DNA from 2 places in the Arthrobacter sp. CMU6 genome. Region 1 is predicted to be linked to the other one. Evidence: riboswitches for the same ligand, from Rfam matches in the RefSeq annotation. Region 1 holds a riboswitch; the other holds the start of a gene.
What was found. A riboswitch is a leader RNA that binds a small molecule or an ion and turns the genes downstream of it on or off. The one in region 1 is predicted to bind glycine.
Positions count from the first base shown of each region.

Region 2: another riboswitch for glycine. It lies ahead of gcvP (aminomethyl-transferring glycine dehydrogenase); the one in region 1 lies ahead of gcvP (aminomethyl-transferring glycine dehydrogenase).

Region 1 is NZ_JBNHFL010000025.1:59,305-75,079, reverse strand. It holds partial or broken gene gcvT (glycine cleavage system aminomethyltransferase GcvT) at 1-53, opposite strand, end outside; gene gcvP (aminomethyl-transferring glycine dehydrogenase) at 86-2,947, opposite strand; glycine riboswitch at 3,094-3,194, opposite strand; glycine riboswitch at 3,442-3,539, shown strand; gene cycA (D-serine/D-alanine/glycine transporter) at 3,688-5,178, shown strand; gene purU (formyltetrahydrofolate deformylase) at 5,175-6,110, shown strand; gene AC5RWD_RS17130 (methylenetetrahydrofolate reductase) at 6,207-7,016, shown strand; gene AC5RWD_RS17125 (GntP family permease) at 7,225-8,673, shown strand; gene AC5RWD_RS17120 (CaiB/BaiF CoA transferase family protein) at 8,730-9,989, shown strand; gene AC5RWD_RS17115 (hydroxymethylglutaryl-CoA lyase-like TIM-barrel protein) at 9,986-10,981, shown strand; gene AC5RWD_RS17110 (2-hydroxyacid dehydrogenase) at 10,984-11,973, shown strand; partial or broken gene AC5RWD_RS17105 (glycerate kinase) at 11,970-12,955, shown strand; gene AC5RWD_RS17100 (IclR family transcriptional regulator) at 13,019-13,810, opposite strand; gene AC5RWD_RS17095 (alpha/beta fold hydrolase) at 13,907-14,095, shown strand; gene AC5RWD_RS17090 (alpha/beta fold hydrolase) at 14,139-14,492, shown strand; gene AC5RWD_RS17085 (NtaA/DmoA family FMN-dependent monooxygenase) at 14,561-15,775, opposite strand, start outside.
Region 2 is NZ_JBNHFL010000039.1:16,028-31,802, forward strand. It holds gene AC5RWD_RS20965 (hypothetical protein) at 41-304, shown strand; gene AC5RWD_RS20970 (glycosyltransferase) at 301-762, shown strand; gene AC5RWD_RS20975 (lipopolysaccharide biosynthesis protein) at 762-2,417, shown strand; gene AC5RWD_RS20980 (metallophosphoesterase family protein) at 2,642-3,745, shown strand; gene AC5RWD_RS20985 (hypothetical protein) at 3,942-4,289, opposite strand; gene AC5RWD_RS20990 (hypothetical protein) at 4,485-4,712, shown strand; gene AC5RWD_RS20995 (DUF4193 domain-containing protein) at 4,816-5,118, shown strand; gene AC5RWD_RS21000 (AMIN-like domain-containing (lipo)protein) at 5,468-6,016, shown strand; gene AC5RWD_RS21005 (APC family permease) at 6,149-7,711, opposite strand; gene AC5RWD_RS21010 (agmatine deiminase family protein) at 7,724-8,749, opposite strand; gene AC5RWD_RS21015 (nitrilase-related carbon-nitrogen hydrolase) at 8,746-9,822, opposite strand; gene AC5RWD_RS21020 (Dps family protein) at 10,038-10,517, shown strand; gene AC5RWD_RS21025 (MFS transporter) at 10,628-12,181, opposite strand; gene AC5RWD_RS21030 (TetR/AcrR family transcriptional regulator) at 12,254-12,793, shown strand; glycine riboswitch at 12,912-13,010, shown strand; gene gcvP (aminomethyl-transferring glycine dehydrogenase) at 13,200-15,775, shown strand, end outside.

The DNA.
Region 1 (15,775 bases):
GAGGCGCCGGCGTTCTTGTGCGCGTCGTAGAGCGCGGTGTAGTTCTCAGTCATGTGAACCTTCCGGTGATCGAGCTTGTCGAGATCTAGTTTTCGAACTCGGAAATGGGAGGGCAGGAGCAGACCAGGTTCCGGTCGCCCGCGGCGCCGTCGATGCGGCCCACCGGCGGGAAGTACTTGTCCTGCCTGAGCGAGGGCAGGGGGAAAGCGGCCTGCTCGCGCGGGTAGGAACGCTCCCAGTTGGAACTGACGAAGGCGGCCGCCGTGTGGGGTGCATTGCGCAGCGGGGAGTTCTCCACGGTGAAGTCGCCGCTGGCGACCTGTTCGATTTCGGCGTGGATGGTGATCATCGCGTCAATGAACCGGTCGATCTCGGCCAGGTCCTCGGACTCGGTGGGTTCCACCATCAGCGTGCCGGCCACGGGGAACGCCAGGGTGGGCGCGTGGAAACCGAAGTCGATCAGGCGCTTGGCCACGTCCTCGGCGGTGACGCCGGTCCGGGCGGTGAGCCCGCGCAGGTCCAGGATGCACTCGTGCGCCACCAGCCCGCTGTCTCCCGTGTAGAGGACCGGGAAGAAGTCGTTCAGCCGGGACGCGACATAGTTCGCGGCGAGCAGCGCGGACTTGGTGGCCTCGGTCAGGCCAGCGCCGCCCATGAGCTTCACGTATGCCCAGGAGATGGGCAGCACGCCCGCCGAACCGAACCGCGATGCGCTGATCGCAACGCCTGTTGATCCTTCAGTGCCCGCCCCATGCGCGGCGTTGGCATCGCCCGGCATGAACGGAGCCAGATGCGCCTTCGCCGCAACGGGGCCGACGCCGGGTCCGCCGCCGCCGTGCGGGATGCAGAAGGTCTTGTGCAGGTTCAGGTGCGAGACGTCGCCGCCGAACTTGCCGGGCTGCGCCAGTCCGACGAGGGCGTTGAGGTTGGCCCCGTCGATGTAGACCTGGCCGCCGGCGGCATGGATGGCGTCGCAGACCTCGCGGACGTCGGCGTCGTACACGCCGTGCGTGGACGGGTAGGTGATCATGATGCAGGAGAGCGCATCCCGGTGCTGCTCGATCTTCGCGTACAGGTCAGCGTGGTTGATGGTGCCGTCGGCGGCGGTGGCCACGACGACCACCTTCATGCCGGCCAGCACGGCCGAGGCGGCGTTGGTGCCGTGCGCCGAGGCCGGGATCAGGCAGATGTTGCGCTGGTCATCGCCGCGGGACCGGTGGTAGCCGCGGATGGCCAGCAGGCCGGCGAGCTCGCCCTGGGAGCCGGCGTTCGGCTGGATGGACACCTGGTCGTACCCGGTGATCTCGGTCAGCTGCGCCTCGAGGTCGGCGATCAGTTCGCGCCAGCCCTCGGTCTGGGAGTCCGGGGCGAACGGGTGGATCGAGGCGAACTCCGGCCAGGAGATGGCCTCCATCTCCGCCGTCGCGTTCAGCTTCATGGTGCAGGAGCCCAGCGGGATCATGGTGCGGTCCAGCGCCAGGTCGCGGTCGGACAGCTTGCGGATGTAGCGCAGCAGCTGGGTCTCGGAGCGGTGCGTGTTGAACACCGGGTGCTGCAGGTAGTCCGAGGTGCGCAGCACGGATTCGGGGAGCTCAAACCCTGCTGCGTCCCCTACCGGACCGGCACCGAAGGCGACGGCCACAGCGGAAAGTGTCGCCGTCGTCGTCGTCTCATCAACGGAAACGCCCACCGTATCCGCGTCGATCAGTCGCAGGTTGATGCCCCGGGCCTCTGCCGCCGTGATGACCCTGGAAGCCTTGCCGGGCACGCGCACGGTGAGGGTGTCGAAGAAGGAGCCGCTGAGGAGTTCGCGGCCCGCCGTCCTGAGCGCGGTGGCGAGCACGCGGGCGTTGTTGTGGACCGTCTCGGCGATTGCCTTCAGCCCGTCGGGGCCGTGGTAGACGGCGTAGAACGAGGACACGATGGCCAGCAGTGCCTGTGCCGTGCAGATGTTGGAGGTGGCCTTCTCACGGCGGATGTGCTGCTCGCGGGTCTGCAGCGCCAGGCGGTAGGCGGGGGCGCCGGCGTTGTCCCTGGACACGCCAACGATGCGGCCCGGTAGCGTGCGTTCCATGCCGGTGCGCACTGCCATGTAGGCGGCGTGCGGACCGCCGAAGAACAGCGGCACCCCGAAGCGCTGGGCGGTCCCGACGGCGATGTCGGCGCCCTGCTCACCCGGAGGCGTGATCAGGGTCAGGGCAAGGAGATCAGCAGCTACCGTGACCAGCGCGCCGCGCTCCTTGGCGGCGGCGATGACGGCGGACTGGTCCCACACCCGGCCCGAGACGCCCGGCTGCTGGAGGACAACACCGTTGATGTCGCCGTCAGGCAGTCCCTGGGAGAGGTCCGCCACGTCCACCTCGAAGCCGAGAGCTTCGGCGCGGCCCCTGACAACGGCGATGGTCTGGGGGAGGCAGTCCGCGTCCAGGACCGTCTTGCCGTCCTTGGCTCCCGCGTTCTTGTTGGCCCTGCGCATCAGCAGCACGGCCTCGGCCACGGCGGTGGCTTCATCCAGCAGGGAAGCGTTGGCGACCGGCAGCGCGGTGAGGTCCTGGACCATGGTCTGGAAGTTCAGCAGCGCCTCAAGCCGGCCCTGCGAGATCTCCGGCTGGTACGGCGTGTACGCGGTGTACCAGGCGGGTGCCTCAAGGACGTTGCGGCGGATCACCGGGGGCGTGACGGTGTCGTAGTAGCCCTGGCCGATCATCTGCACGGCGGTCTTGTTCTTGGCGGCCAGACGGCGGAGTTCGGCCAGGACCTCCACTTCGCTCAGCGCAGCGGCGAGCAGGAGGGGGTTCTTTTGGCGGATGGACGCCGGAACGGCAGTATCAACGAGGCCGTCGACCGAGTCATAGCCGATGTTCTTGAGCATGGTGTCGATATCGGCCCGGCGCCGGGCGCCGATATGCCGGTCGGCAAAGGTTGATGGATGCGATTGAATCGTCATGAGGAACTCCAGGTCTGGCTGGCCACGAGTGGCACGGCATGGTTTGGGTTCCTCCCCGCTCTGTATTGGACCTGAGAGATTCCGCGGACATTCGCCGCTTGCACCGTCGGTGAGCCAAACAAAGTTTGGCTGCTTTCCAGAGTTGCCTAGCCGCGGCGGTACGGGGGCCTGAGAGATTCCTGGGGAGGATTTGCTCCTACGGCGCCTGCCCGGTGTTTGACTGGGAGGACTCTCCCGCCACGGTTCGAAAGGCTATGAAGATGTGGGTGATTCGGCTCACAAGTTACCGGATAATTCCGGTATGGCCAAATCGGAACCGCGCGCGGATGTCCCCGCGTTTCCTTCTGCGGCCCGGCAAAGCGGCCATCCCGGCCGCCGTTTGACATTTCTTCGTGACCGAGACCACACTGAACCGGTGACCAGCGGGTCAGGGCCGGGAAGACGGCCGCCGCCGGTTCGCACGAAGTTTTTCTCGACATAATTGAAAATGCTTACGATCTGCGGCGGGAGAGCCCTGCCGGTACGTTCAGCAGGCGCCGTAGGAGCAAACCCTCCCCAGGAAACTCTCAGGCCCACGTACCGCCGCGGCGAGGCAACTCTGGAAAGCAGGCAGGCACGCCCTGTCTCACCGACGGTGCAAGCGGAAGACCATGTCCGCGGAATCTCTCAGGTCCCATACAGAGCGGGGAGGAACCGAATCAGTGTGGCCATCCAAGGCCACTTGAACGATGGAGTTCCTAATGACGATTCATCCTCCTGCCTCCACGGCCGGTGAGGCTCCCCGCCTTGAGCGGCAGCTGAGCAACCGGCACATCCAGCTAATCGCCATCGGCGGTGCCATTGGCACGGGCCTGTTCATGGGCTCCGGCAAAACCATTTCCGCGGCCGGGCCGTCCGTGATCTTCGTGTACATGATCATCGGCTTCATGCTCTTTTTCGTCATGCGGGCCATGGGCGAACTGCTGCTGAGCAACCTGAACTATAAGTCCTTCAGCGATTTCGCCGCTGACTTGCTGGGCCCGTGGGCGGGGTTCTTCACCGGATGGACCTACTGGTTCTGCTGGGTAATCACCGGAATCGCGGACGTCATCGCCATCGCAGGATACTCCCGGGAGCTCTGGCCGGAGCTGCCCCTCTGGATCCCGGGGCTGGCCACCGTCGCCATCCTGCTGCTGCTGAACCTCACCACAGTCAAGGCATTCGGTGAAACCGAATTCTGGTTTGCCCTCATCAAAATCATCGCCATCGCCGCACTGATCGTGGTGGGCATGTTCATGATCTTCACCGGTTTCCAGAGCGACGCCGGCCAGGCCAGCTTCACCAACCTCTGGAGCCACGGCGGCTTCTTCCCCAACGAATTCATGGGTTTCGTGGCCGGTTTCCAGATTGCCGTGTTCGCCTTTGTGGGCATTGAACTGGTGGGCACCACGGCTGCCGAGGCCAAGAACCCGGAGCGGAACCTTCCCAAGGCCATCAACTCCATCCCGGTGCGGGTGCTGCTCTTCTACGTCGGTGCGCTCATCATCCTGATGTCGGTCACGCCGTGGACGCAGTTCGCCGCGGGCCACAGCCCGTTCATTGCCATGTTCTCGCTGGCCGGGCTCGGAGCCGCCGCCACGGTGGTCAACCTCGTGGTGCTCAGCTCGGCCATGTCCTCGGCCAACTCCGGGATCTACTCCACCTCACGCATGGTCTACGGCCTGGCCCAGGAAGGTGACGCGCCGGCCGCGTTCGGCAGCCTGTCCCGCCGCAAGGTCCCCAACAACGCCCTGTTCCTGTCCTGCGTGCTGCTGCTCTCCGGAGTGGTGCTCATGTACGCCGGCCAGGACGTCGGCAAGGCGTTCGACATGGTCACCACCGTTTCCGCTGTCTGCTTCGTCTTCGTCTGGTCGATCATCCTCGCCAGCTACATCGCCTTCCGGCGCCGTCGCCCTCACCTGCACACCGCCTCCAAGTTCAAGATGCCCGGCGGCATTCCCATGGTGTGGGTGGTTTTCGCCTTCTTCGCCTTTGTCCTGTGGACGCTGACCACCCAGCCCGACACCCTGACCGCACTGCTGGTCACCCCCGCCTGGTTCGTTCTCCTCGGCGCGGCCTGGCTGGTTCTGCGCCGCCGGCCCGCGCACCTGGTCCGCTACGCAGCGTTCCAGGCTGAGCTGCAGGCTGAGGAGAGCGCAGCCCGCGAGCACGCGGACCGCCGTCTCGAGGAGAAGGAAAGTGTCAAGGGATGATCGGGACCGAGGAAAAGCCGACGGCGGGGGCCGCCCAGAAGGCGGACCCGACGGCTGACCAGGCCCGCCAGGCAGGAACCGGCAGCGAGTTTGTGCTGACCTTCCATTGCCCGGATTCCCTGGGCATCGTCCAGGCGGTCGCGGACTTCCTGCTCAAGCAGGAGTGCTACATCGTTGACCTCAAGCAGTTCGGCGACCGGACCGCGGGGCACTTCTTCATGCGGGTCCACTTCGCCTCGACGGGTGACTCCGCCGCCGTCGAACAGCTACGGGACGGCTTCGCACCGCTGGCCGGGCAGTGGGGCATAGACTGGCGCCTCGAGCGCCATGACCGCAAGCAGCGGATCCTGGTGATGGTGTCCAAGTATGATCACTGCCTCAACGACCTCCTGGTCCGCGCCCGCAGCGGCGAGCTGCCGGTCGAGATAGCGGCTGTGGTGTCCAACCACCCGGACCTGGAAGGGCTCGCCGCCTGGCACGGGGTCCCGTTCCACCACATCCCCGTGACCCCCGGGAGCAAGGCCGAAGCGGAGGCCGGGCTCCTGGAACTGGTGGACGCGTATGGGGTTGAACTGGTGGTCTTGGCCCGCTACATGCAGGTGCTCAGCGATTCCGCCACCGCCCGGCTCACCGGCAGGGCCATCAACATCCACCATTCCTTCCTGCCCAGCTTCAAGGGCGCAAAGCCGTACCACCAGGCGCATGAGCGCGGAGTGAAGACGGTGGGCGCCACGGCCCACTACGTAAACTCGGAGCTTGATGAGGGGCCGATCATTGCACAGCAGGTGATCGAGGTCGATCACACGTACACGCCCGCGGACCTGGTGTCCGTGGGCAAGGATGCGGAGTGCAAGGCCCTGACGAATGCCGTGCGCTGGCACGCCGAAGGAAGAATCATCCTGTCAGGGAACCGAACGGTCATCCTCCGCTGACAAGCCTCATCCGGTGCGGGGCTGTCAGCAGCCAGCCTCGCACCGCAAGACCTATCCGGGCCGCGCACCCGTGGCCAACCAGACCTGGAGTTGCTCATGACGAACCCATTGCCTTTGCGCCTGGAGATCATCCCCACGGACGGCATCATCCCCACAGTCCAAGCCCAAGTTCCGGCCGGATCAACGCTGACCGTGACGTGCCTGCCACACCACGGGGTTGAGGCCACCGTGCGTGCCGCGGTTCAGCTTGGCGGGCTGGGCTACAACGTGATTCCCCATCTGGCCGCGCGAAGCATTGAAAGCCGCTCCCAGCTCGCGGGCATGCTCCGCGACTGCGAGGCGGCGGGGATCACGGAGGTCTTCGCGATCGGAGGCGACGCTGCGGACGCTGCCGGTCCCTATGGCAGCAGCGGCCGGCTCATGGAGGACATTGCCGACCTGACCGGCGGGACCATGGCGATGGGAGTGGCCGGATACCCGGAAGGCCATCCGAAGCACCACGAGCTGACGATGCTCGACGCGCTGCTGGAGAAGCAGCATCTGGCCTCGAACGTGGTGACCCAGATGTGCTTTTCGGCGCCTAGGATCGGTTGGTACGCCGAGCTGCTGCGCCGCGAAGGCGTCCACCTTCCCGTGTGGGCGGGCGTGGCAGGGACCGTCCCGCGCGCCAGGCTGATCTCGCTGGCCACCAAGATCGGAGTGGGACCCTCACTGAAGTTCCTGAACCGCAAGGGGCCGCTCGCCCGGAGGCTCCTGAGCGCCGGCAGCTATTCCCCCCAGTCCCTGGTAGCCGAACTGGCCGCCACGGAGCCCGCACTTGCCGGCATACACCTCTACACGTTCAACAACGTTGCATCCCAGCCCGCGATGGACTGGACCGACGGGGAAGGCGCGAAGGCCTCCTGAACCGGAGTGCTGACCTTTCCCGCGACGCGGACAACAACCGAGAAGGCGCCCGGCCACCAGGCCGGGCGTCTTCAGTTTTAAAGTTACTCGAAACATCTTGCATTGTGAGCTGTAACCCATAATATGGGAACAGCGAATGTGTCGTCCCTCACGACCGCCCCTGCTCCCAAGCCTTCAGTGCGGAAGGCCCAACGATCGGATTCCCCACATGCAAGACATCGCTGTCCTGATCAATACAGCCGTAGCGGTTCTCGCCGCCGTGCTGCTGATTGTCCGTTTCAGAGTCAACCCGGTCATCGCCCTGGTGGTCAGCTCCGTGTACCTTGGCCTCGCCGTCGGCCTCGGCGTCGAAAAGACAGTCAAGACCATCACCGCCGGATTCGGCGACATCATGGTGGACGTCGGCCTGCTCATCGCCTTCGGCGTCCTCATGGGCTCCATCCTCAACCAGAGCGGAGCCATCCGTCGCCTCGTGGAGCACCTGCTGAACACGTTCGGGCCCAAGCGGCTGCCCTACACCATGGGCCTGGCCATCGGAACGGTGCTGCAGTCCATTTTCCTTGACGTCCTGCTCGTCATCTCGGCCCCGCTGGCCCGGAAACTGGCGCCCAAAATCGGCAAACTCGGGACGGCACGCATGGCCACCGCCATGGCCATCGCCCTCGAATGTGGCATCGTCTTCACGGTTCCCGGTGTCGCATCCCTTGCCTTGGCCGGCCTCCTGAACGTGCCGCTCGGCAAGATGCTGCTGTTCGGCCTGCTGCTGGTCATCCCCACGATCATCATCTCCATTGCCATCATGACGTTCCTCTTCCGCCGCGGCTTCTGGAACGAAGCCAAGGATGAGGACCACACCTTCGTCGCCGAAGAGGACAAGGAGGGTGAAGAGGAAGAGTACGACGGCGGTGCTGGCCGCCCCGTTGCCGCCGGCAACGCCGCCGGCGGGCCGGGAACCAACGGAACCGCTGCGCAGACTGCAGGCAGCGTCGCCGTCGCCGAACGCGCACCCAGGCAGTTCCCGCTGGTCGTCCTGTTCGCGCCGCTGCTCACCTCGCTGCTCCTCATCGGAGCAGGGGCCATCCTGCAGATCCTGAAGATCGACCTGCCCTGGCTGCAGCTCCTGGGCGAACCCGTCATCGCACTGCTGATCGGCCTGATCGGCACCTGCCTCGTGACCCGCTCCGCCATCGGGCAGAAGCGCGTCGAGGAGGCCATCGCCGTCGGCTTCAAGGAGAGCGGCCAGATCCTGATCCTCACCGGCGTCGGCGGCTCCCTCGCCGCTACAGTCGCCGCAGCAGGCCTCGGCCACATCCTGGGCGGCTTCTTCTCCGCAAGCACCGTCGCCCCGCTCCTCGTGGTCTGGGCCATCGCTGCGGTGCTGCACATCGCCGTCGGGTCCGTGACCCTGTCCGCCATCACCGCCGCCGGCCTGCTCGCTCCGATCGCGCCCGTCATCGGACTGGACCCCGTGCTGCTGGCGCTGTCCGCCGGCGCCGGATCGCTGTTCATGGTCCACGTCACCAGCAATACGTTCTGGTTGCTCCAGTCGCTCCTGGGCCAGAGCGTGCGCGGTGCCCTGAAGTCGGTGACCGTCGGAGTCTCGGTGGCGTCTGTCGTCGCCATCCTCCTGATCCTGCCCATGAGCCTGCTGTTCTAATCGACCCTGAGAATCCCACGCGTTTCCGGCGTACGCCCACGAAAGAAGAAGACACCATGACACCACCACGCATCGCGCCCCTGGAAGGCATCCGCGTCCTGGAACTAGGAAACTACATCGCTGCGCCAACGGCCGGCCGGCTCCTCGCCGACTTCGGCGCCGAGGTCATCAAGGTGGAGCGGCCTGGAACCGGCGACGAGCTGCGCAACTGGCGCCTACACAAGGGCGACACCTCCATGCTGTACCGGACCATCAACCGCAACAAGAAGTCCGTGGTGCTGGACCTGCGGACCGAGGCCGGCAAGCAGGCGGTTCTGCAGCTCGCCGCGAAGTCGGACATCCTGCTGGAAAACTTCCGCCCGGGCACGCTGGAGAAATGGGGCCTCGGCCCGGAGGTCCTCAATGAGGCCAACCCGGACCTCATCATCACGCGGATCTCCGCCTTCGGGCAGACCGGCCCGCTGTCCGAGCGTCCGGGGTTTGCCGCGGTCGCCGAAGCGTACGGCGGGTTCCGTAACCTCGTCGGTGACCCCGACCGTCCGCCCGTGCGGGTCGGCGTCTCCATCGGGGACTCCATCGCCGGACTCTACGCCGCGTTTGGCTCCATGATGAGCCTGTACCAGCGCGAAGCGCGCCGCGGGAATGCAGCCGGCGCGCTGGGACACGTGCCGCTAACAGAGCGCGTGATCGACGTGGCGCTCAGTGAGGCCATGTTCTCCATGATGGAATCCCTGATCCCCGACTACCAGGCGTACGGCGTGGACCGGCAGCGCGTGGGCGGCCGGATGGAAGGGATAGCGCCGTCAAACGCCTACCTCTGCCGGGACGGGGCCAGCATCGTGGTGGCCGGCAACGGGGACTCCATTTACCAGCGGTACATGCAGACCATCGGCCGCCCCGACCTGGCCGAGGACCCTGCGCTGCAGAGCAACGCCGGCCGGTGGTCCCGGCGCGAGGAACTGGACCAGGCCATCGGCGCCTGGACCGCGGAACTGGATGCCGCCGACGCCCTGGCGGCCCTCGACGCTGCCGGTGTCCCGGCCGGGCCCATCTACACGGCGGCGGACATCAGCACCGACAGCCAGTACGCGGCCCGGAACATGGTCCAGAAATTCGACGTCTCCACCGGCGAGGAGGTCCTGCCCGGCGTCGGGTTCCCGGGGATTGTTCCGGTGATCGGCGGCGAATCGCTCCCCATCCGTAACCTCGGCCCGGACCTCGGCGAAAACACGGCAGAAATCCTCGCCGGGCTCCTCGGCATGGACCCGGCAGAAATCAGTGCGGCAACGGGCCGCGAGGAGGCACTCCAGGCATGAACCAGCACCATACATCAGCCCCTGACCTCGCCTCGACACTGGGCAACACCATCCTGCGGGACGTGACCCTGCGCGACGGGCTGCAGCTCACAGGGAAAGTCCTGTCCACCGAACGGAAGCTGGAGACGGTCCGGGAACTGCTCCGCCTGGGCGTCCCGGCCATCGAGCTGGGCTCGATGGCCCGCCCGGACCTCGTCCCCACCATGGCCAACACCTTGGAAGTGGTCCAGAACCTCACCCCGGCGGAGCTGGAAAAGTGCTGGATCTGGGTGGCCACCCCCGGCCACGTGGCCAAGGCCGCGGCCGCCGGCGCGCGCAACTTCCAGTACTGCCTCTCGGCGTCGGACTCGCACAACAAGGCGAACATCGGGCGCACCACGGAGGAGAGCCTGGCCGCGCTGCCCCAGGCAGTGGAGTACGCGCGGGAGGTCAACGGGCAGATCCAGCTGTGCATCGCAACGTCCTTCACCTGCCCGTTCGAGGGGACCGTGCCCGAGGAGCGGGTCCTGGCGATCGCCAACGACCCCCGCGCGGAGGGAACCATGGACATCGTCCTCTGCGACACCCTGGGCCAAGCCATCCCCGCCCAGGTGGCCGGTCTCATTGAACGCGTCCGTGCCGAATCCCCGGCACGCCGGATCGTCTACCACGGCCACGACACCTGGGGCCTTGGCGTGGCCAACACCCTCGCCGCGATCCAGGCAGGGGCCGCCATGGTGGACGGCGCGCTCGGCGGCCTTGGCGGCTGCCCCTTCGCCCCGGGCGCCAGCGGCAACACCTCCAGTGAAGACATCCTGTTCGCCACCCGGCCCGGCTGGGTGACTCCGGAAACTTTCGCGGACCTCGTTGTCCTGTCCGAGAAGCTGCTCGCCGAACTCGGCGAACCCAACCGCTCCAAGGCGGCGCAGGGCGCGAGGTCCAAAGCCCCGGCGTTCGGCTGGGTCATCCCGTCGGACAGCCCGGAAGCACCCTGCGCGACGGGAGGCAAGTAGGAATGGGCAGCAGTTTTCTGGTCACCACCGCGATCCCGGACCCCGGGATGCAGGTGCTGTCCGACGCCGGCGCGGTCACCGTGCTGCCGTCGCCTCCCGACTATGGGACGCTGGCGGCGCTGTGCGCCTCGGGCGAGTACGACGTCGTCCTCACCCAGCTCCGGGACGTCGTCGACGCCCCGTTGCTGGCCAGTGCCCGGGTGAAGGGTGTGTCCAACTTTGCGGTCGGCTACAACAACATCGACGTGGACGCCGCCACCCGCCACGGCATCCTGGTGGGCAACACCCCCGGGGTGCTGACGGACGCGACGGCGGACATCGCCATGCTGCTCATCCTCGGCACCGCCCGCCGCGTGGTGGAAGCGGACCGGCTGGTCCGCGACGGGAAATTCCACGGCTGGGAACCCGAGCTGTTGCTGGGCCGCGACGTTTCCGGCGCCGTGCTGGGCCTGGCCGGGTTTGGCCGGATCGCCCGCGCCACCGCCCGCCGTGCCCTGGGCTTCGGGATGGAAGTCCTCTTCGCGCCGCGGCCTCCGGGGCACCGGCCGGTCAGCGACGAGGAGCTGGGCGAGTTTGCGGGGAAGGTCCGGCAGGTCTCCTGGGATGAGCTGGTGGAACGCAGCGACTTCCTGTCCCTGCACGTGCCGCTCAACAACCAGACCCGGCACCTGGTGGACCGGGCAGTGCTCGAGCGGATGAAACGCGATGCCATCCTGATCAATACTGCTCGCGGGCCGGTGGTGGACGAAGCGGCGCTGGTCGAAGCGCTCCGGGACCGGGTCATCGCCGGTGCGGGGCTGGACGTGTTCGAGGACGAGCCGCGGCTCGCGCCCGGCCTTGCCGAACTGCCCAACACCGTGCTGCTGCCGCACGTGGGCAGCGCCACCGTCCCGGTCCGCAGCGAGATGGCCCGGCTCAGCGCGCTGAACGCCGTCGCGATCGCAGAGGGACGCACCCCGCCGCACGCCGTCAACACCCTCGCCGGCGCATGACCGTCCTGGTCGCCCCGGACAGCTTCAAGGGGACGTACCCGGCGGCGGAAGTGGCGGCGGCCATCGCCGCCGGCATCCGCGATGCAGGTGGGACGGCGGCAGAGCTGCCCGTTGCCGATGGCGGGGAGGGGACATTCGACGCGCTGTGCACCAGCCTGCAGGCGTCGGCTGTTTCTGTGCCGCGCAGAACCCCTGGGGTGAGCCGCTCGCGGCGACCATCGGGCTGTCAGCCGACGGAACCGCCGTCGTCGAGCTTGCCCAGGCCAGCGGCCTGACGGTGCCGAGCCGCGGACCGCGTGATGCGGTGTCGGCCAGCACCTACGGCACGGGCATGATGGTTTCCGCCGCGGTGGACGCCGGCGCCACGCACATCATGGTGGCAGCGGGCGGCTCCGCCACAACCGACGGGGGAGCCGGTGCCGTCCAGGCCATTAACGACGCCGGCGGCCTCCGGGGTGCCCGGATCACCGTGCTCTCCGATGTCACCTCGACCTTCCTGGATGCGCCGCGGATTTTCGGGCCGCAGAAGGGCGCCGGCCCCGCCGAGATCGGGGTGTTGGAACAGCGGCTCAGGCAACTGGCGGATTCGTATCCCCGCAACCCCGCCGGCGTGCCGCGCACCGGGGCGGCGGGTGGACTGTCCGGCGGACTGTGGGCGAACTTCGGCGCCGAGCTGGTGTCGGGGGCGGACGCCGTCCTGGACGCCGCGCAGTTCGACCTGCACTTGGGTGCCGCGGACGCCGTCGTGGTGGGTGAGGGGCGGCTCGATTCCCAGACCGGGGAAGGCAAGATCATCTCGGCCATCCTGGAACGGGTGCTCAGTTCGGGACGGACCATACCGGTGGTGGCCATCGTGGGGTCCGTCGCTGCGGACCTCGGTGCGTATGCCGGGAACTTCAGCGAAATACTCGTGGCCTCCGATATCGACGCCATGTACGCGGCGGGGAGGTCGGTGGCAGGGTACACGGCGGCGCGTTCGTAGCCCTTCCGTTTGCCTGATCCCCGGCGGGCTTTCACGGGGTTTTCCCGCTTTCCGGCCGGGGCGCTACGCCTCGCCGGGAAACCTGCCACCGATCAGCCGGGTCATGTGTTCGGCCGCTGCCAGCAGCGGCTCCACCCAGGCCTCGCAGGTCTCCAGGGGCATGCGCAGGGTGGGTCCGCTGATGGTCACCGCGCCCACCAGCCCAACCGCGGAGTCGAAAACCGGTGCAGAAAGCCCGGACGCGCCGTCTTCGCGCTCACCCACCGTGATGGCAAAACCGTCCGTCCGGGTCTGCTTAACCACGCTTACCAGGTCCTCGGAGCTCGTAATCGTGGACTCGGTGATCGGCTCCAGCGGATCCTTGAGGACGGCGTCCATCAGCTCGGGATCCCACGCCAGCAGGACGCGGCCCGCGGAGCCTGCGTAGAGCGGAAGCACCTTGCCAAGATGCATCTCCCGGCGCAGCGCATGCCGGGTCTCCGCCATGGCGACGCACACACGGTAGTGCTGCTCGGCCTTAAAGAAGCAGGCGGTTTCACCGGTGGTGTCCCGCAGGGTCTTGAGCAGGGGGCTGAGAACGTCGATGACTTCCATGCCCCGCGTGGCCGGAGCCGCCCAGTAGGCCATCCGCATGCCAATGCGGTAGGCGTCCTCCTCGCGGTCCAGGAAGCCCTGGGACGTGAGGTTGGTGACCAGCCGCTGGACGGTGGACGTGGGCATCCCGGTGTACTCCCGGATGTCGCTCAGCGAGAGCACCGGCCGGGAGAGCGAGAAGGCATCCAGGATCGAGGTGATCTTCCCGAGGACGAGCAGGGGGTTGCTGCTGGATTTCGCTGAAGCATCGGCTGCCGACATAGGACTCACGCTAGACGGTGGCTCCATCCCGGTCCAATTCCCCCGCCAATCCCACCCGCCCAATCCAGCCCGGCCCTCTGCAGGTAAATTGAACAGGTGACCCTGACGTTGAAAAAGGCCGTCGCTCCCGACGGGGCCGAGCTTGCCTGGGCTGAGGAGGGCCAGGGCGAACCGCTGCTGCTGGTGGCGGGCCAGGCCACGGGAATGGTCGGCTGGGATCCCGTGGTGCCCGGCCTGGCCCGCTCGTTCCGCGTCATCCACTTCTGCCCGAGGACCGGGGCGTGACCCTTCCGCCACCGCTGCCCTGGTCAGTGGTGACCCCGCGCGGATGGCGCCCTTGTTCTTCAGCCCGGCCTGGGCCCGGGACAACCCGGCCGCTGTTGCCGCGTTTTTCAGAGTCCGGGCCTCTGGCGCGGTGAAAAGCCGGCATTTCAGGGCCAGCCGGCTGCACGACGCCTGGGACGTTCTTGCCTCAATTCAAGCCCCCGCCCTGATCATCCACGGCAGTGAAGACGCCCTCGCGCCTGTTGCCAACGCCGTCATGATGGCGGAGCGGATTCCGAAAGCGCAGCTGATCCAAGTGGACGGCGGCCGGCACGGACTCCACCTCGAAGATTCACGGGTCCAGACGTGGGTCGAGGACTTCCTGTCACTGGCGGTCCCCGCCGGCGCCGCGCACTGAACTGCGGTTTGCCACCACCGGGAGCACTTCATCGGGTGCTTCCGGCCGGACGGCTGACGCCGGTTCCACTAGAGGAGCTGATCACCGAGGGTCAGCTGGAGCCGGGTGGTGTCTGTGGTGTCCTGCCGGGCCGGCGTCGCCAGCCCGAGGTTCTCCCGCAGCGTGGATCCGGCGTACTCGGTCGGGTAGACGCCGCGTTCCTGCAACGCCGGGACGAGGTGGTTGACGATGTCGTCCAGGCCGGTGGGGATCAGCCACGGCGAGATGTTGAAGCCGTCCACGGCGCCCGTGCGGGCGTACTCCGCCAGCCGGTCCGCCACCTCGGTGTAGGAACCCGTGAAGCTGGAGTCCCCGCGGCTGGTCCGGGCCGAGACGAACTGCCGGATGCTCAGGCCCTTGTCCTTGGCTTCGGCGCGCCATTGGTCCGCCAGCTGCTTGGCCTTGGCGCCGTGGAAGCCGCTGCCGCGGGTTTCGGAGGTCTCCTCCACCACGGGGTCGATGTCCGGCAGCGGGCCGTCCGGATCGAAGCCCTGAAGCTCGCGGCCCCAGAACTGCTCGAGGTAGGCGATGGCCTGCTCGGGGCCGATCTGCAGGCTCCGCACCCAGTCCTTCTTCTCGAGCGCTTCCTGCGGGGTGGCGGCGAGGATGAACTCGCTCGCGGGCATGATTTTGACATCGTTCGCGCCGCGGCCCGCCTTGACCGTGCGCTCGACGATGTCGCGGCGGAAGTCGAGGGCGTCGTCGAGCCGCGGGTGGGCGGAGAAGATGACGTCGGCCTGCCGGGCAGCGAAGTTGCGTCCCTCGGGCGAGTCGCCGGCCTGGAACAGCACCGGCCGGTACTGGGCGCTGCGCGGCAGCCGCGGCACGTAGTCCACAGTGTAGTGCTTGCCCTCCTGGTGCACAGGACGGGCCGAACCGGGCGCGGCCCAGGCGGAGGCGGAGGCCGTTTCGGCGATGGCGCCGTCCTCCCAGGAGTCCCAGATCCGCTTGGCCGTGGTGACGAACGCCTCGGCGTGGACGTACCGGTCGGCGTGGTCCAGGTAGCCCCCACGGCGGAAGTTCGCGCCGGTCCAGGCGTTGTCCGTGGTGACCACGTTCCAGGCCGCACGGCCGCCGGAGAGCAAGTCCAGGCTGGACAGCCGGTGCGCCAGGTCAGCGGGGTCGTTGTAGGTGGTGTTCTGCGTGGCCACCAGCCCGATCCGGGTGGTCACAGAGGCCAGGGCGGCCAGCATGGTCTGCGCGTCCGGCCGGCCAACGACGTCCAGCGCGTGCGGGCGGCCGAG
Region 2 (15,775 bases), on a different contig from region 1:
TAGGGTCCTCGAGCGGACGAGCGAGTGGATGGTCGACCGCATGCTCGGTAATTTCCACATCGAGATGGCGGGCTTCTCGCAGCGGGTCGTGACCGGCCTGGCGGCCACGTCCGTGGTCCCGTGGCGCGAGCACTTCACGGCGAAGGGGGTCGTGCTGAACAAGGCGCTCGACGGGCGGCCCTGCCACCTGCTGCAGGTGCCCTCCGCCTACACGGCGGATGAGCGTCGGATGACATCGTCCGGCATCTCGAGCAGCTGCTGCCCTCAGTCCTCGACGAGCAGGCCTGAAGGGTGGGCACCGTGAGTAACAGCCCTGCCGAGGTCACCGCCGTCGTTCCGGCCCGGAACGCCGAACACCTGCTCCCGCGCTGTCTCAAGGCCCTGCGCCAGTCCGGTGTTGCCGAGATCATCGTAGTGGACGGATTATCCACCGACCGCACCGTCGATCTCGCCCTCGCGGCCGGTGCCCGGGTCCTCAGCGGCGAGGGGCGGGGCCTGCCCTGGGCTCGAACATTTGGTGTGAAGAGCAGCACCACCCGTTGGGTCCTGCTCGTGGATGCCGACGTCGTGTTCGGACCTACGGGGGTCGGCGACCTGCTCACGGAGCTGGTGGAGGGCGGCTATGACGCCCTCCAAGCCGGCCTGGAGAGTGTTGCTGGACCGGGCTACTGGGGACAGGCGCTGGCACATCATCACCGCACCGGCCGCAGCCGCAATTGGTTCGGGCTCGTGGCGACGATCGTTGACATGACCGGGACCTGATGCTGGGCCTGGGCTTCGACGGTTCGTTCAAGTCGGGGGAGGACATCGAGCTGCGTTGGCGGATGCGGGAGTCAGGGCTGCGGACAGGAGTGTCACGGCGTGTCGTCGTCGAACATCGTTTCGCCGCAGACGACTTTGACTTCGCGCTGGACCAGTTCCTCATGGACGGAACGGGACTGGGACGGATGGTCCGCAAGAACGGCTGGCGCGGTGTGAGGTTGGCGCTGCTGCCCGCCGCCGCGGCAGTCCGGGGCAGCGCCTTGAGCCTCGCCGCGGGCCAGCCCCGGTGGCTGATGGCCAAGGGCGTGAGGGCTAAGCGGGAGACCGCTGTCACGGACGCCTCGATCGTCCGGCACTCCGCCCTGCGCAGCTCGCTCGGCCTCGTTGTGGCGAAGGCTGCCCAGACGGGCCTTGGTTTCGCCTTTTGGATCGTGGCCGCGCGCGCGACGTCCGACCGTGAGGTCGGGCTCACCACGGCCGCGGTCTCGGCGGTAATGATCTGCACGCAACTCGCGGTGCTGGGCGCCGGATCAGCCGTGATTGTCTCTGTGGGGCGAGGGGAGACACCGGCCCGGGTGCTGGACGCGGCGTTCGCCATCGTGGGGGTAGCCGGCACGGGGCTGGCCCTCGGCTACCTCGTGCTGCAATCTGCCGTGACGCCGGATACGGCTTCGGCCTCGGTTCTCTTCTGGCTCACGTTCCTCGTGGCCGCCGTCGCCGGCACCCTGGTCATCGTGCTGGACCAGGCGCTCGTGGCGTTGGGACGCGGTTCCAGCGCGACCTTGAGGTACGCGCTGGGCGGCGGGATCTCACTCGCGGCTGCGGCGCTCGTGGCCTGGGGGGCGCACGGTGCCTCCGCTGACGTTCTGATGGCGTGCTGGAGCCTCGGGACGGTCGTGGCATGCGTCGTCGGTGCGGTCCAGCTGCGAAGACTGGTCGGCTACCGGCCGCGACCATCCTTGCGCCGGGCGCGTGGCCGTTCATTGCTGGCGCTGGGCATTCCGCACCAGCTCCTCACCCTCACCGAGCGCGCCCCCGGGCTGGTGCTGCCGCTCCTGCTCGCGCACATGGTGGCGCCGGAGGCCGCTGCCTACTGGTATCCCGCATGGATGATGGCTTGGGCCGCCTACACTGCCCCGGTGCTGATGGGCATCGTCCAGTTCTCCGAGGGTGTCCGCGTCGCGGACCGGCTGGTGTCGACCACCTGGGCGAGTCTCCGTTGGTCGCTCACCGTGGGAGGTCTCGCTGCCGCGGTGCTCGTCCTCCTCGCTAACCCCCTGCTCAGTCTGCTAGGGGAGCGGTACGCCGACTCATCCGCCGACGCGCTGCGTTGGTTGGCAGCCGGACTGGTGCCGTATGCGCTGCTGCAGGCCTACAACGCTGTCTGCCGGGCTCTCGGCCGCTACGCGGAGGCGATCGTGTTCGGCGTGACGCTCGGAACCGCCCTCTGCGTCGCAGCACTGTCGGCCTCCGACAGGGGCCCAGCGCCATGGCCCTTGCATGGTTGGTGGTGCTCTCCATCGGGGCCGCGGTGGTCGGCCCCCGGCTGGTCGCCCTCCTCCGGCGCGTCGGGCAGGACGCGCGATGACCAGCACGCTCAATTCGACCCGCCGCACAGAGGGACGCTGGAATCCCCGCTACGTGGCCGGCCGTGATGTGGCTCGCCGTGGTGCTATTGCTCTTGCTCTGCGGTGGCGGAGCCTTCGTGATGGACATACCGCAGGATGTGGATCTACGCATCGCTGACGCCCTCTGGCGCACCCAGGGGATCGAGCCCGACATCGCGGGGAACTTTGGCTGGCCGGGTTTGTTCGCACTCCGAAGTCCGATGAGCCCGATCAGACCCCAGGTGACCCACATGCCAGAGGCTCCTTGGCCTGTGAACGACCTACCTGGGCCTCTTCCTTCCACGCATTCCGGACTTGCGCGCGTGGAAAGCGCGGGGCAGTGGTGTCTCCTCAGCGACCTTCACCTCGGCGTATCGGAGGACGACCCCTGGTGCCCCGGCAGAATGCTGCCCCAGTTCCTGTGCCGCGAGGTGCTCGCCGCCTCCGGTCCCCAGCAGCACATCGCTTTCGTCGGTGACACGTTCGAGCTGGTCGGGATCCCCGCGGACGAAAGCCTGGCCCGGCTCGAGTCCATCCTCACCCGCCATCCCGATACGTTCTGGGCGCTGCGGGCGTGCGCGGCGCGCGGCATACAGCTGCACTTCGTGTGCGGCAATCACGACGCAAAACTGGCCAGGCCGTCGGTTGCCGCCCGCCTGTCGGAGCTGTTGTCACCTGCCGAGCCGACGCGGGTCCGGGTGTACCCGTGGTTCCTGCACGTGCCCCACGTGCTCGTGGCCGAGCACGGGCACCAGCACCACGCGCTGCATCGGATCCCCGAGGTGCTCCGCGTGGCGGTCAAAGGCACCGAAGGGCTGGACCTGCCACCGCTCGCCGCCTGGCACGCCCATTCGTTCAGGTCGCCCCTGAGCCGTGCAGTGGCCCTTGCCCGGGCCTGTCTGGCGTCGGAGCGGGCGGAACGCCGCGTCCGGGAGCTCGCGTACTTCGAGCTGCTGCAAGCCGAGTCGCTGCGGCTTGCGCTAGACGAAGTGGCCGTTCGGGACCTGGCGCACCTCTCCCGGTTCCGGACGGTGTCGGCGATCCCGGCCGCCGCAACCCGCATGCTGCTCGCGGCCGCCGGGCGGCGAGTCGCCGGCGAAGGGGCTCTTGCTGCAGCGGGCCGGTTCGCACGCACGCTCGAGGCGCACGGTTCCGGGGTGGCCTGGTACGTCTCGGGCCACACCCATCGGGCCTTCGAGGCGGCCCTCGAGGCGTGCCCCACCCGGTACGTGAATGCCGGCACCTGGTCGTCGGACGTCCGCGGTCGCGGACCTGACCAGTCCGACCCTCGTGCGTTCCCGTACGTCATGGTCGACGTCGCCAGCGATGGGGCCATCAGCGGCGGGCTGCGTTACTGGCGTCCGGACGGTCGCTGAGCCTCACTGGCATCAGCGTCCTGCCGACGTCGCTGCTGTGGGTCATAAGCTGCCGCTGTGCGGGAAGCCGCCCATCCTTGCCGGACCCCTGGTCCTTCTCCCGTGCTGCTGCCTGCTAAGCCTTAGGGCCGCAAACCCCTCCCTTCCGGCGCTTTACCGGGACGGAGGGGTTTGCTTCGTGCGGACGCCGTTGCAGTCATTCCGCGTCTATCTCCTCCAGCAGGTCCTTGGCGGCCTTCCGGATGTCGTCGTGGTCGTACTGTGCCGCCCTGCTCTCCAGCGAGATGATCGCGCAGCGGTGGACCTTCTTGAGGTCCCCGAATGGAAAGCTCACGCTGCCTTTTGTGCTGCTGGACTTCTCGCTGTCAATGCCGAGGTGCCACTTCGAGAACTCGTCGAAGCCGTGCTTGTCGATGAAGGAGTTCTCGTCGTCCGCGGAGGGAGCGTGTTCGCTCCAGTCATCACGAACGTCCCGCTCCACATTCCCCTTCTTAACGAGACTGCGTGCATGCTCCAATGCCTTGCGGTTCAGTTTCGTAGCCATGTGGTGCCTCCGCCTGCCGGGGTGGTCAGATCCAGGAACAGCTCAAGGCTAAGACGGACGACGGCGCCACGCCAGTCCCGCCGGCCCAGTCCCGCCGGCCCAGTCCCGCTGGGCCCGACAAAGGGGGCGCATGGTTTAACTGTTTGGAGACGCCGCCGAAACGTGTCCACAACACTGGCCGCATAGCTTTGCGCCATGACCATCACAGAGTTGCTCACCCGGATACGTGCGGCGCTCGCGGACGCCCTGCTCTTCTCGCTGGCTCCTGCCACTGCCGAGCAGGCCAGCGACGCCCTCCAGGAAGTCACGCGGTGGGCGTGGCTGCCCGCGCTCAGCTGGGCGGCAGTCGCGGGCGACCATGCGCTCAGGACGCATGAAAATGCCGCCGGCCAGGCTCCGGATCAGGCGGAAATGACCATTTAGTGTCGCGTTGGCCACACTATTCTTGACGTTGTCGCTTTATGACCTAAACTGCTTCACTGAGGTGCCTGAATGGCGCTGTGCAGCAACGAAAGTGAACAACGCTATGGCTACCGATTACGACGCCCCACGCAAGACAGAAGAAGAGTCTCCCTCCGAATCGCTGGAGGCACTCCAGGCGTCCCGCGGCGGCGGTGCCCAGACCGCCGTTATCGATGTCGACGAGAATGACACCGCCGAGGGCATCGATCTTCCGGGCGCCGATCTTTCCAACGAGGAACTGACGGTCATCGTCGTTCCCGAACAGTCCGATGAGTTCACCTGCGGCTCCTGCTTCCTGGTCCGTCACCGGTCCCAGGTAGCCAAGGAAAAGAACGGCCTGAAGTACTGCTATGACTGCGAAGGCTAGAACAGCCGTTCCACGCATGTCCTGCTTTGCAGCCAGGCAGCCTTCATAGCCAGGCAGCGGCCAGAGCAAAGCCACGAGGTGCCGGCTCCCCACGGGGAGGCCGGCGCCTCGCTTTTTTGTGGCCGCTTGAAGGCCCGGACAAGCCCCCGTTATCTCCGGTAACGGAAGCGTGGAGAAAGGGCTACAAACGCCTCTCGATGGCCTTAAAAGCACGCCCGGAATTACGGCCCCGTGACCCGCATTTTGCGACATTAACGGTTGCGCCCCGAACCGGCTACATCCCTCGTATAGGGCTTTTGGCGCTCCTACTCTGGAACTATCCAATCACTCACTCGAAAGGGGTGGCCAAATGAAAAGAATTCCCGCCTGGCTCACAGTCATCCTCATGGCTGTCGGGCTGGGCCTGCTGGCTCCGGGCTCCGCTTCGGCAGCCTCCTACTGCGGGCAGGTGTGGGGCTCGCTGGCGAAGGCAGACAAGACCATGAGCACCGCAGCCATCACCAACGTCCGCACCGGTCAGCACTACTGCTTCGACCGCCTCGTGATCGACCTCAAGGGCAAAGCCAAGGGCTACAACGTCCGCTACGTTTCCGAGGTGGCCCAGGAAGGCTCCGGCCTGCCGCTCAAGCTCCGTGGCAAGGCATTCCTGCAGCTCACCATCAACTCGCCGGCATATGACAATGCCACCGGCAAGGCCACCTTCATCCCGGCCAACCGGTCCGAGGTGACCAACGTGTCCGGTTACCACACGTTCCGGCAGGTGGCGTGGGCCGGCAGCTTCGAGGGCTACACCACCCTTGGCCTGGGCGTCCGTGCCCGGCTGCCCTTCAAGGTATACACGCTGGACGGCCCCGGATCCGGCTCCCGGCTCGTCGTCGACGTCGCCCACTACTGGTGAGGTGCCTGCAGTAGGGGAGCAGGGCAGCTGACGGGACAAGGGGTCCCCGATCAGCTGGCTGGCCAAAATAAGAACAGCGATGCCCCGCCTCCCGGACCGGGAGGCGGGGCATCGCCGCGTTCGAAGGGTGTGCTACTCGGGCACCACCAGTGCGGGGGTGTCCCGGCGGATCGTGTCGCCGCGGAAGTAGCCGGGCCGCAGCCGGGCCATCACCAGCATGAAGAGGATGCCCAGAGCCAGGATCCCGACCCCGAGCACGAATACGAGCCCCACGCCGAAGATCTCCGAACCGCTGCCGAACTCGGGCGCCCAGCTGTCGATGGCGGTCTGCAGGAAGACCACGGTCAGCCCGATGCCGCCAAGCAGCGGACACAGCAGCCGCAGCACGAAGTTGCGGGCACTGCTGAAGACGCTGCCGCGGAAGTACCACGCGCAGGCGAACGCCGTCAGCCCGTAGTAGAAGCAGATCATCAGGCCCAGGGCCAGGATGGTGTCGTTGAGGACGTTCTCGCTCACCACGTGCATCACGGCGTAAAACCCGGCCGACAGCACGCCCGCCGCAACGGTGGCGAAGCCCGGCGTCGAAAATTTCTTGCTCATGTGGCTGAACCGCGGCGGCAGGGCACCGTAGTGGGCCATCGCCAGCAGGCTGCGCGAGGGCGAGGTGAACGTCGACTGCAGCGACGCCGCCGAACTGGACAGGACCGCCAGGGACATCAGGATGGCGAACGGGCCCATGACGGGGGAAGCCAGCGCGGTGAAGACGTTCGCGTGGTTTTCCTCGTTGTTGAGGCCGATCCCTGTATCCCCGACACCGGCGAACATCATGGTGGCGACCGTCACCAGCAGGTAGATACCCAGGACTACGACGGCGGTCAGGGTTCCGGCGAGGCCGGCAGTCTTCTTCCCGTTGGCTGTTTCCTCGTTGACCGTCAGGCACACGTCCCAGCCCCAGTAGACGAAGATGGACAGCGAAATGCCGGCGGCAACCTGGCCGAACGTCTCGATCCTTGTTACGTCGAACCACTCCCAGCTGAACGGGATGGCCGTGGCGGACGTGGACCAGTTGGCGAACGCCATGGCCACGAAGAGGCCCAGCACCACCAGCTGGAAACCCACCAGGCCGTACTGGACAACTTTGGTGGTGTGCAGGCCGCGATAGCTGACCCACACAGCCAGCGCCACGAAGACGAAGCACGTCAGGACATTCAGCGGCTTGTTGGCGGCGAGGTCCGCCAGTTCCGGTGACCCGGTCAGCTGAGCCAGGAAGAGGTAGAAGAAGTCCACCGCCACCCCGGCAAGGTTGGACAGCACGATGATGTTCGCGGCCAGCAGCCCCCAGCCGCCCATCCAGCCAACCCACGGTCCGAACGCCTTGGTCACCCAGGTGAACGTGGTCCCGCTGTCCGGGGAATCCGCATTCAGCTCCCGGTAGGCGAGCGAGACGAGGATCATGGGGATGAAACCGATGAGGAAGATCACCGGCAGCTGGAGTCCCGCCTCGTTCACCGTGGGCCCCAGCGCGCTGGTCAGTGTATAGGCCGGCGCGATGGTCGAGATACCCAGGACAACGACGGCCAGGAGACCCAGCTGCCCGCCCTTGAGGCCCTTCCCGGTGATGCCGTGCGTTGCTTCGCCGGCCAGGGAAGTGCTCTTCCCGCCGGGCTGGATGCTCTCACGCGTGGTTTGGCTCATGACTGGCCCTTCCTAGATGGCAGCGGGCTGCTGCTGGGTGATGCAGTGAATGCCGCCGCCGCGGGCGAAGAGTTCGCGGGCATCGATGCCCACCACCTTGCGCCCGGGATACGCATCCGCGAGGATGCGGAGCGCCTTCTCGTCGTTGGGGTCGGAGAACGTGCAGGCGATGACTCCGCCGTTGACCACCACATGGTTGATGTAGCTGTAGTCGACGAAGCCCTCCGGGTCCGTCAGGGCAACGGGCGCCGGGACTTCGATGATGGACCATTCCCGGCCCGCAGCATCCGTAGTGGAGGACAGGAAGCTGATGATTTCGCGGCTCACCTCATAGTCCGGGTGGGCGGGGTTCTGCTGGGAATGGACCAGCAGGGTGCCAGGGGACGGGATGGCGGCAACGATATCGACGTGCCCGCGCGTACCGAACCGCTGTGAGTCACGGGTGAGCCCGCGGGGCAGCCAGATCACCTTTTTGGCGCCGATGGTCCTGGCCAGTTCGGCCTCGACGTCGGCCTTGCTGAGTCCGGGATTGCGGCCCGGATCAAGCTGCACCGTTTCGGTGACCAGCACCGTGCCTTCGCCGTCCACCTGGATTCCGCCGCCCTCGTTGACCAATTCGGACACGAGGTGCCGTGCGCTGGACCGGCCGGCCACCTCGGCGGCAACCAGGGAGTCCTTGTCCCAGCTGGCCCAGTCCTGGGCGCCCCAGCCGTTGAAGACCCAGTCCACGGCGCCCAGGGCGCCGTTTCCGTCCAGGACGAACGTCGGGCCGATGTCGCGCATCCAGGCGTCGTTGAGTTCCGCCGTCAGCACCTCGACGGCGGGTGACAGGTAGTGGGCGGCGGTCCCGACGTCGGACGGGTCCACCACCATGCTGACCGGTTCAAACTCGACGGCGGCGTTCGCGACGGCGGCCCAGACGGACCGGGCGGCGTGCGCCGCCTCAGCGGTGTCGCCGAGGGTGTAGCCGCCGGTGGGGAAAGCCATCCAGAGCCGTTCCTGGCGCGCCGTCTCGGCCGGCATGCGCCACGGGCTCACGCGTTCACCCCGGCGTTTGAGCCTGCCGGGACCCCGGTGGCTGCTGGGCCGGTTGCCGCAAGTGCGTCCGGCGTGCCGAACGGCTCCTCGGGGCGGACCGGCTCGGTGAGCCGGGCGTAGGTGTCGGGGCGGCGGGTGGTCAGGAACGGGAACAGCGTCAGCCAGTCCTTGCGCTGGTCGAGGTCGAGGTCGGCCACGAGGACCGCCGACTCGTCACGGGGACCCTGGACCAGGATGCGGCCGTAGGGATCCGAGATGAAGGAGGATCCGTAGAAGTTCAGGCTGCCCTCCTGGCCCCAGCGGTTCGGGACCACCATGAACAGGCCATTGGCGATGCCGTTGCCCACGATGACCTGCTGCCACAGCGGCTGGGTGTCAAAGTCCGGGAACAGCGGTTCGGAACCGATCGCCGTCGGGTACACCAGCAGTTCGGCGCCGCCAAGGGAGTACATGCGGGCCAGTTCGGGGAACCACTCGTCCCAGCAGGTGGGCATTCCCAGCCGGGCGCCGCCGAGTTCAGCCGGGGCGTGGACCTGGTAGGCGTCCTCGGCGGCGGGGCCCTGGCGGAAGAACTTGTCCTCGTAATATCCGGCGGTCACCGGAATGTGCAGTTTGTGGGTGCGGGCCAGGAGTTCGCCGGCCGGGGACACGAGGATGGAGGTGTTCAGGCCCAGGCCGTCATCCGAGCCGTCCGGGTTACCCGCGTGCTGGTAGAGCGAGGCGTGGACGGTGATGCCGTTCCGGCGGGCGGCCTCGGCCGCAAAGCGGAACGTGGGGCCGGTCAGCAGGTCCTCGGCGGCGTCGGAGGGGCGGGCCCGGTCCTGGCCCTGCCGTGCAAGGTCATTCTCCGGAACCTGGTCGGCGGGGTAGCGGGAGAGGGTGAGCTCGGGCAGGAACACCACGGTGGCGCCAAGCCGGGCCGCCCGGTCGATGCCGTCGTTGAGTTCCGCACGGAGTTCGGCGGCGTTGCTGTGCCAGCGGTGCTGCACAACGCCCACCCTCAAGGCGGGACGGCCGGACGGCGCTGTCCGGGCGAGGGAGGCAGGCGCGTTGAGGCAGGTTACTTCGATCATGATGATGATTACTCCAGTGAGACGACCGTCACTAAATGAATGACGTTCATTTAGTATGCACGGGCAGCGCGGACCTGGCAAGGGCTTTTTGAATGCCGATCATTTATGACTCGCAAAGTAGTAAGTAAGCTGATCGTGAAATTCGGCCGCAGGCGCTCCCCGAGCCGGGGCTGCTGCGGTAGCGTCGGAACCACTGGACCAATCGAGGAGGATTCATGAAGGCTTCACCGACACTGACCAATAACATGCAGGCCGTTCTGACGGACCTGATCGAGCTGCACATCCAGGGCAAGCAGGCGCACTGGAACATCGTTGGGACCAACTTCAGGGATCTGCACCTTCAGCTCGACGAGATCGTCGACGCCGCCCGGGCCTTTGCCGACGACATCGCGGAGCGCATGCGCGCCCTGCACGCGCTGCCGGACGGCCGCAGCGCCACCGTGGCAAAATCGACCCACCTTGCCCAGCTCCCCGACGGGCTCATCAACACCAAGGATGCGATCGACCGCATTGTGGCAGCGCTTGAAGCGGCCGTAGGCACCATGCGCAAGGTCCATGACGAGGTGGATGAGGAAGACCCCACCACCGCGGACCTGCTGCACACCTTCATTGAAAAGCTCGAGCAGTACGCGTGGATGGTTGGCGCCGAGAACATGAAGGCATCGGCCAGCGTCACGCACCCCGACAGCAAGTAGCCGGCCGGAAACACCACGCCGGCGGCAAATACTGAGCCGCCGGCAGCGGGCAGCCGCCAACGGGCAGTCCCGGAGAACTTTTCTCCGGGGCTGCCCGTTATTTGTCTCGGCTACTGCGCGCGCGGGATGCGGCGAAGTACGACGGCGGCGAGCACCGACGCTCCTGCCATCAGTACCAGCGCGATTGCCGCGGTGATGTGAACGCCGGAATCGAAGGCGGCCCGGGCGGCCGCAGTGAGCCCCTCTGCCAGCGGGGCCGGGAGTGACCCGGCGAGCTCCATGGCCCCCGCCAGGGTCTCCCTGGCCTGGCCCGCGGACTCTGCGGGCACCGCCTGCGCAACGCTCTCGGGCAGAGCGAGATGCTGCTGGTACGACGCCGTCAGGATGGAGCCCAGGATGGCTGTCCCGAGGAGCGAGCCCACCTCGTAGCCGGTCTCCGAAATGGCCGCTGCTGCACCGGATTTTTCCGCCGGCACGGCGCCCAGGATCAGATCGTTCGAGATGGTTTCTGCAGACCCCACACCCAGCGCCAGAATGAGGAGGGCGGCCAGCAGCGCGGCGGGCCCGGCGTCGTGATCCCCAAACGCCACGATGCAGTAACCGGTGGCGCTCAGCGCCAGTCCCGCGGCCACCACAAAGCCCGGCCGGACCTTCCGGACCAGCGGTACCACGAGCAGGCCGGCCACCACGGTAGCCGTCAGTGCCGGCAGCATGGCGGTGCCCGACTCCGACGGCGACATGCCCTCGAGCAGCTGCAGGTGTTGGGCCAGGAACAGGATGAACCCGTTGTAGGAGAACAGCGCCAGGATGTTGGCCGTGATCGCCGTGCTGAACACCCGGTTTCTGAACAGCGACATGTCCAGGAGCGGGGACGCGAGGGCCTGCTGGCGGCGGACAAACACGAATCCCATGGCCAGGCCAAACGCCAGAACTCCGAACGACGTCACTCCGGGTCCGTGGGTGGCCATTTCCTTGATGCCGTAGACCACCGGCACCATGGCCAGCATCGACAGCGCCACGCTGGCCAGATCCACGCGGCCGGGACTCGGATCCTTGGATTCCGGAATGAGGAAGCGGCCCAGGATCAGCGGCGGCAGCATGATGGGCACGGCCACGAGCAGGACGGCGCCCCACCAGAAGTGTTCCACCAGCCAGCCGCCAAAGATCGGCCCCAGTGCTGCGCCGCCGGAGAATCCTGCTGCCCAGATGGCCACGGCCAGCCTCCGCCTGCCCGGTTCCCGGAAGATGTTGCGGATCAGGGACAGTGTGGAGGGCATGAGCATGGCTCCGAAGAAGCCGAGTGCCGCGCGGCCGGCAATGAGCCATTCGGCGCTCGGGGCGAAGGCCGACGCCGCAGAAACCACCGCAAAGCCCGAGATTCCGACCAGCAGCAGCCGGCGGCGCCCGATCCTGTCCCCGAGGCTGCCCATGGCAACGAGGAGTCCGGCGAGCACCAGTGCGTAGGCATCAACCACCCACAAAAGCTGCACGCCCGAGGGATCGAGGCTGCGGGCGATCGCGGGAAGGGCGAACGTCAGCGCGGTGTTGTCCACGGCCACCAGGAGGACCGGGAACATGAGCAGGGCCAGGGCGAACCAGTCGCGCACGCCGCCGCCGCTGGCCTGGTTGGCGGAAGAGTGCGCCGGGCGAAGGGTTGAGTGCATGGTCATGAAATAACTATACCGTCCAGACGGTATAGTTATAAAGCCTGCCAGGAACCGGGCATGATGGAAGCCATGCCCAGAAAACCTGTCGCCCGCGGCGCAGTGCTCGATGCGTTTGAATCCCTCCTGATCGAGGTGGGGGAGCGCGCTGCCACCCTTGACGCCGTGGCCGCCCGTGCCGGCGTGTCCAAGGGCGGGCTCCTGTACCACTTTCCGAACAAGGAAGCGCTGATCAGTGTCCTGCTGGACCGCCTGGACGAGTTTGCGGAAGCGGATGCCCAGGCCATGGCTGCGGCTCCCGAGGGTGCGGCCGCGTACTTCATCAAATCGTCCGTCTGGGCGGACACCCCGCTGGACCGTGCCATCGTGGCGGCGACGAGGCTGGCCGAGGTGGCCCACGAGGAGACGCGGCGCCGGTTCGCCCACATCCAGCAGCGGTGGCTGGATGAGATCGCCCGCGACGTCGGGCCGGGCCTGGCCAAGGCGGTCCTGTACATGGGCGATGGGCTCTACTTCAACGCCATGCTGTCCGTCGGGCCGGCGGCGACGCCGTCCGAGACCGCGGCAGACGTCGAAAGCCTGCTTGCCGCCCTTGACCGGCTCAGGGGGTAGGCCGGGTCCGCGGCTGCCGCTGCGGCCGGCCGGTCGCGCCGCAACAGTTTGCAGACGCGATCCCGGCGTAGGACAATAGCCTCTGTGACAGCTGTCACCGCTCAATTGAATAAGCCTTTGATCTGCGGCGGGAGAGTCCTGCAAGTAGGTACAAGCAGGCGCCGTAGGAGCAAAACCTCCCCAGGAATCTCTCAGGCCCATGTACCGCCGCGGCAAGGCAACTCTGGAAAGCAGCAGGCTGCCCGCTTGAAATTTTCCGCCGACGCGCGGACGGTTCAGGGCGTGCTGTGCTCACCGACGGTGCAAGCGTTGCAGTGCGAAAGCGCAGCAACGCGGAAACTCTCAGGTCCAATACAGAGCGGGGAGGAACCCGAATCAATGTGGCGTACCTTGCGTCGCCTTAGTTATGGAGTTCCTTTTGACCGTTAATTCAGCCTCCTCGTCCTTCGTCGACCGGCATATTGGCGCCCGCCGCCAGGCCGACGTCGAAGCCATGCTCAAGGCCGTCGGCTACGACACCGTCGACGCGCTGGTTGATACGGCAGTACCCAACGACATCCGCCAGGACTCCGCGCTGGAGCTCGCACCGGCCCTGAGCGAAGTGGAAGCACTCGCGGAACTCCGGAAGCTCGCGGCCAAGAACAAGACCGCCGTGCAGATGATCGGCCAGGGCTACTACGACACCGTGACGCCCCCGGTGATCCGCCGCAACGTCCTTGAGGCACCCGCCTGGTACACGGCGTACACCCCGTACCAGCCGGAGATCTCGCAGGGCCGGCTTGAGGCGCTGCTCAACTTCCAGACCATGGTCCAGGACCTGGTGGGCCTGCCCATCGCCAACGCCTCGCTGCTGGATGAAGCCACCGCCGTGGCCGAGGCTGTGCTGCTGATGCGCCGGGCCAACAAGAACAAGACCGCCCACGACGGCAAGACGGTCCTGGATGCGGACTGCCTGCCGCAGACCATTGCGATCGTGAAGGGCCGCGCCGAAGCCCTCGGTTTCGAGGTGGAGGTGGCGGATCTCTCCCAGGGACTGCCTGACGGCGACATCAACGGTGTTGTCCTCCAGCAGCCCGGTGTTTCCGGGCGTGTCTTCGACCACAGCGGGGTCATCGCCGCCGCCAAGGAACGCGGCGCCCTGGTCACGGTAGCTGCTGATCTCCTTGCCCTGACCCTGATCACGCCTCCGGGCGAGCAGGGCGCCGACATCGCCGTCGGGACCGCCCAGCGCTTCGGGGTACCGCTGTTCTTCGGCGGTCCGCACGCCGCCTACATGGCCGTGCAGAAGGGCCTTGAGCGCTCCCTGCCCGGGCGCCTGGTGGGCGTCTCCAGGGACAACGCCGGTGTTCCCGCCTACCGCCTGGCGCTGCAGACCCGCGAGCAGCACATCCGCCGCGAGAAGGCCACCTCCAACATCTGTACGGCGCAGGCACTGCTGGCCATCGTGTCCTCCTTCTACGCCGTTTACCACGGCCCGGAGGGCCTGAAGGCGATCGCCGAAACCGCGCACGGCTACGCGAAAACCCTCGCCGCGTCTCTGCAGGCCGCCGGCCTGGACGTCCTGCACACCAGCTTCTTCGACACCGTGACGGTTTCCGTCCCGGGCAAGGCCGCCGGCATCATCGCCGCCGCGGAGCAGAAGGGCATCAACCTCCGCAGCATCGACGCCGACACCGTTGGCATCTCCACCGATGAAACCACGACGCCGGCCATCGTGGCCGACCTTCTCGCCGCCTTCGGTGCCGCGGCAGTGGAGGCGACTGAAGGGTTCGCCCTGGACGCCGCCGTCGAGCGTTCCTCCGCGTACCTGCAGCACCCGGTGTTCAACACGCACCGCTCCGAGACCCAGCTGCTGCGCTACATCCGCAAGCTGTCCGACCGGGATCTGGCGCTGGACCGCACCATGATCCCGCTGGGCTCCTGCACCATGAAGCTGAACGCGACGGCGGAGATGGAGGCCATCTCCTGGCCGGAGTTCGCCTCGATCCACCCGTTCGCCCCGGACTCCCAGACCGAGGGCTGGCGCGAACTGATTGCCGACCTCGAGGCGCAGCTGACCGAGATCACCGGGTACGACCAGGTGTCCATCCAGCCGAACGCCGGCTCCCAGGGCGAGCTCGCCGGCCTGCTGGCCATCCGCGGCTACCACCGGTCCCGCGGCGATGACCAGCGCAACATCTGCCTGATCCCGGCCTCGGCGCACGGCACCAATGCCGCCTCGGCCGTGCTGGCCGGCATGAAGGTGGTCGTCGTGGCCACCGCCGCCGACGGCACCATCAACCACGCTGACCTGTACGCGAAGATCGAGCAGCACCGGGATGCGCTCTCCTGCATCATGATCACCTACCCGTCCACGCACGGCGTGTACGACGCCGACGTCCGCGAGGTCTGCGACGCCATCCATGCCGCCGGCGGCCAGGTCTACATCGACGGGGCCAACCTCAACGCCCTGGTCGGACTGGCGCAGCCCGGCAAGTTCGGCGGCGACGTCTCGCACCTGAACCTGCACAAGACCTTCTGCATCCCGCACGGCGGCGGCGGACCCGGCGTCGGCCCCGTTGCGGCGAAGGCGCACCTGGCTCCGTTCATGCCCGGTGACGCGACCACCTGGAGCGACGGAAACGACGTCCCGATCTCCGCCTCGCGCTTCGGCTCAGCCGGCGTGCTGCCCATCTCCTGGGCGTACGTGAAGCTTATGGGCGGCAGCGGCCTGACCGAGGCCACCAAGTCCGCACTGCTTGCCGCGAACTACGTTGCCGCCAGCCTCAACGACTTCTTCCCGGTCCTCTACACGGGCGAAGGCGGTCTGGTGGCGCACGAGTGCATCCTGGACCTGCGTGAACTCACGGCCAAGACGGGCGTCACTGCCGAGGACGTGGCCAAGCGCCTGATCGACTACGGCTTCCACGCGCCCACCCTGGCGTTCCCGGTGGCGGGCACGCTGATGGTGGAGCCCACCGAGTCCGAGGACCTGGGCGAGAT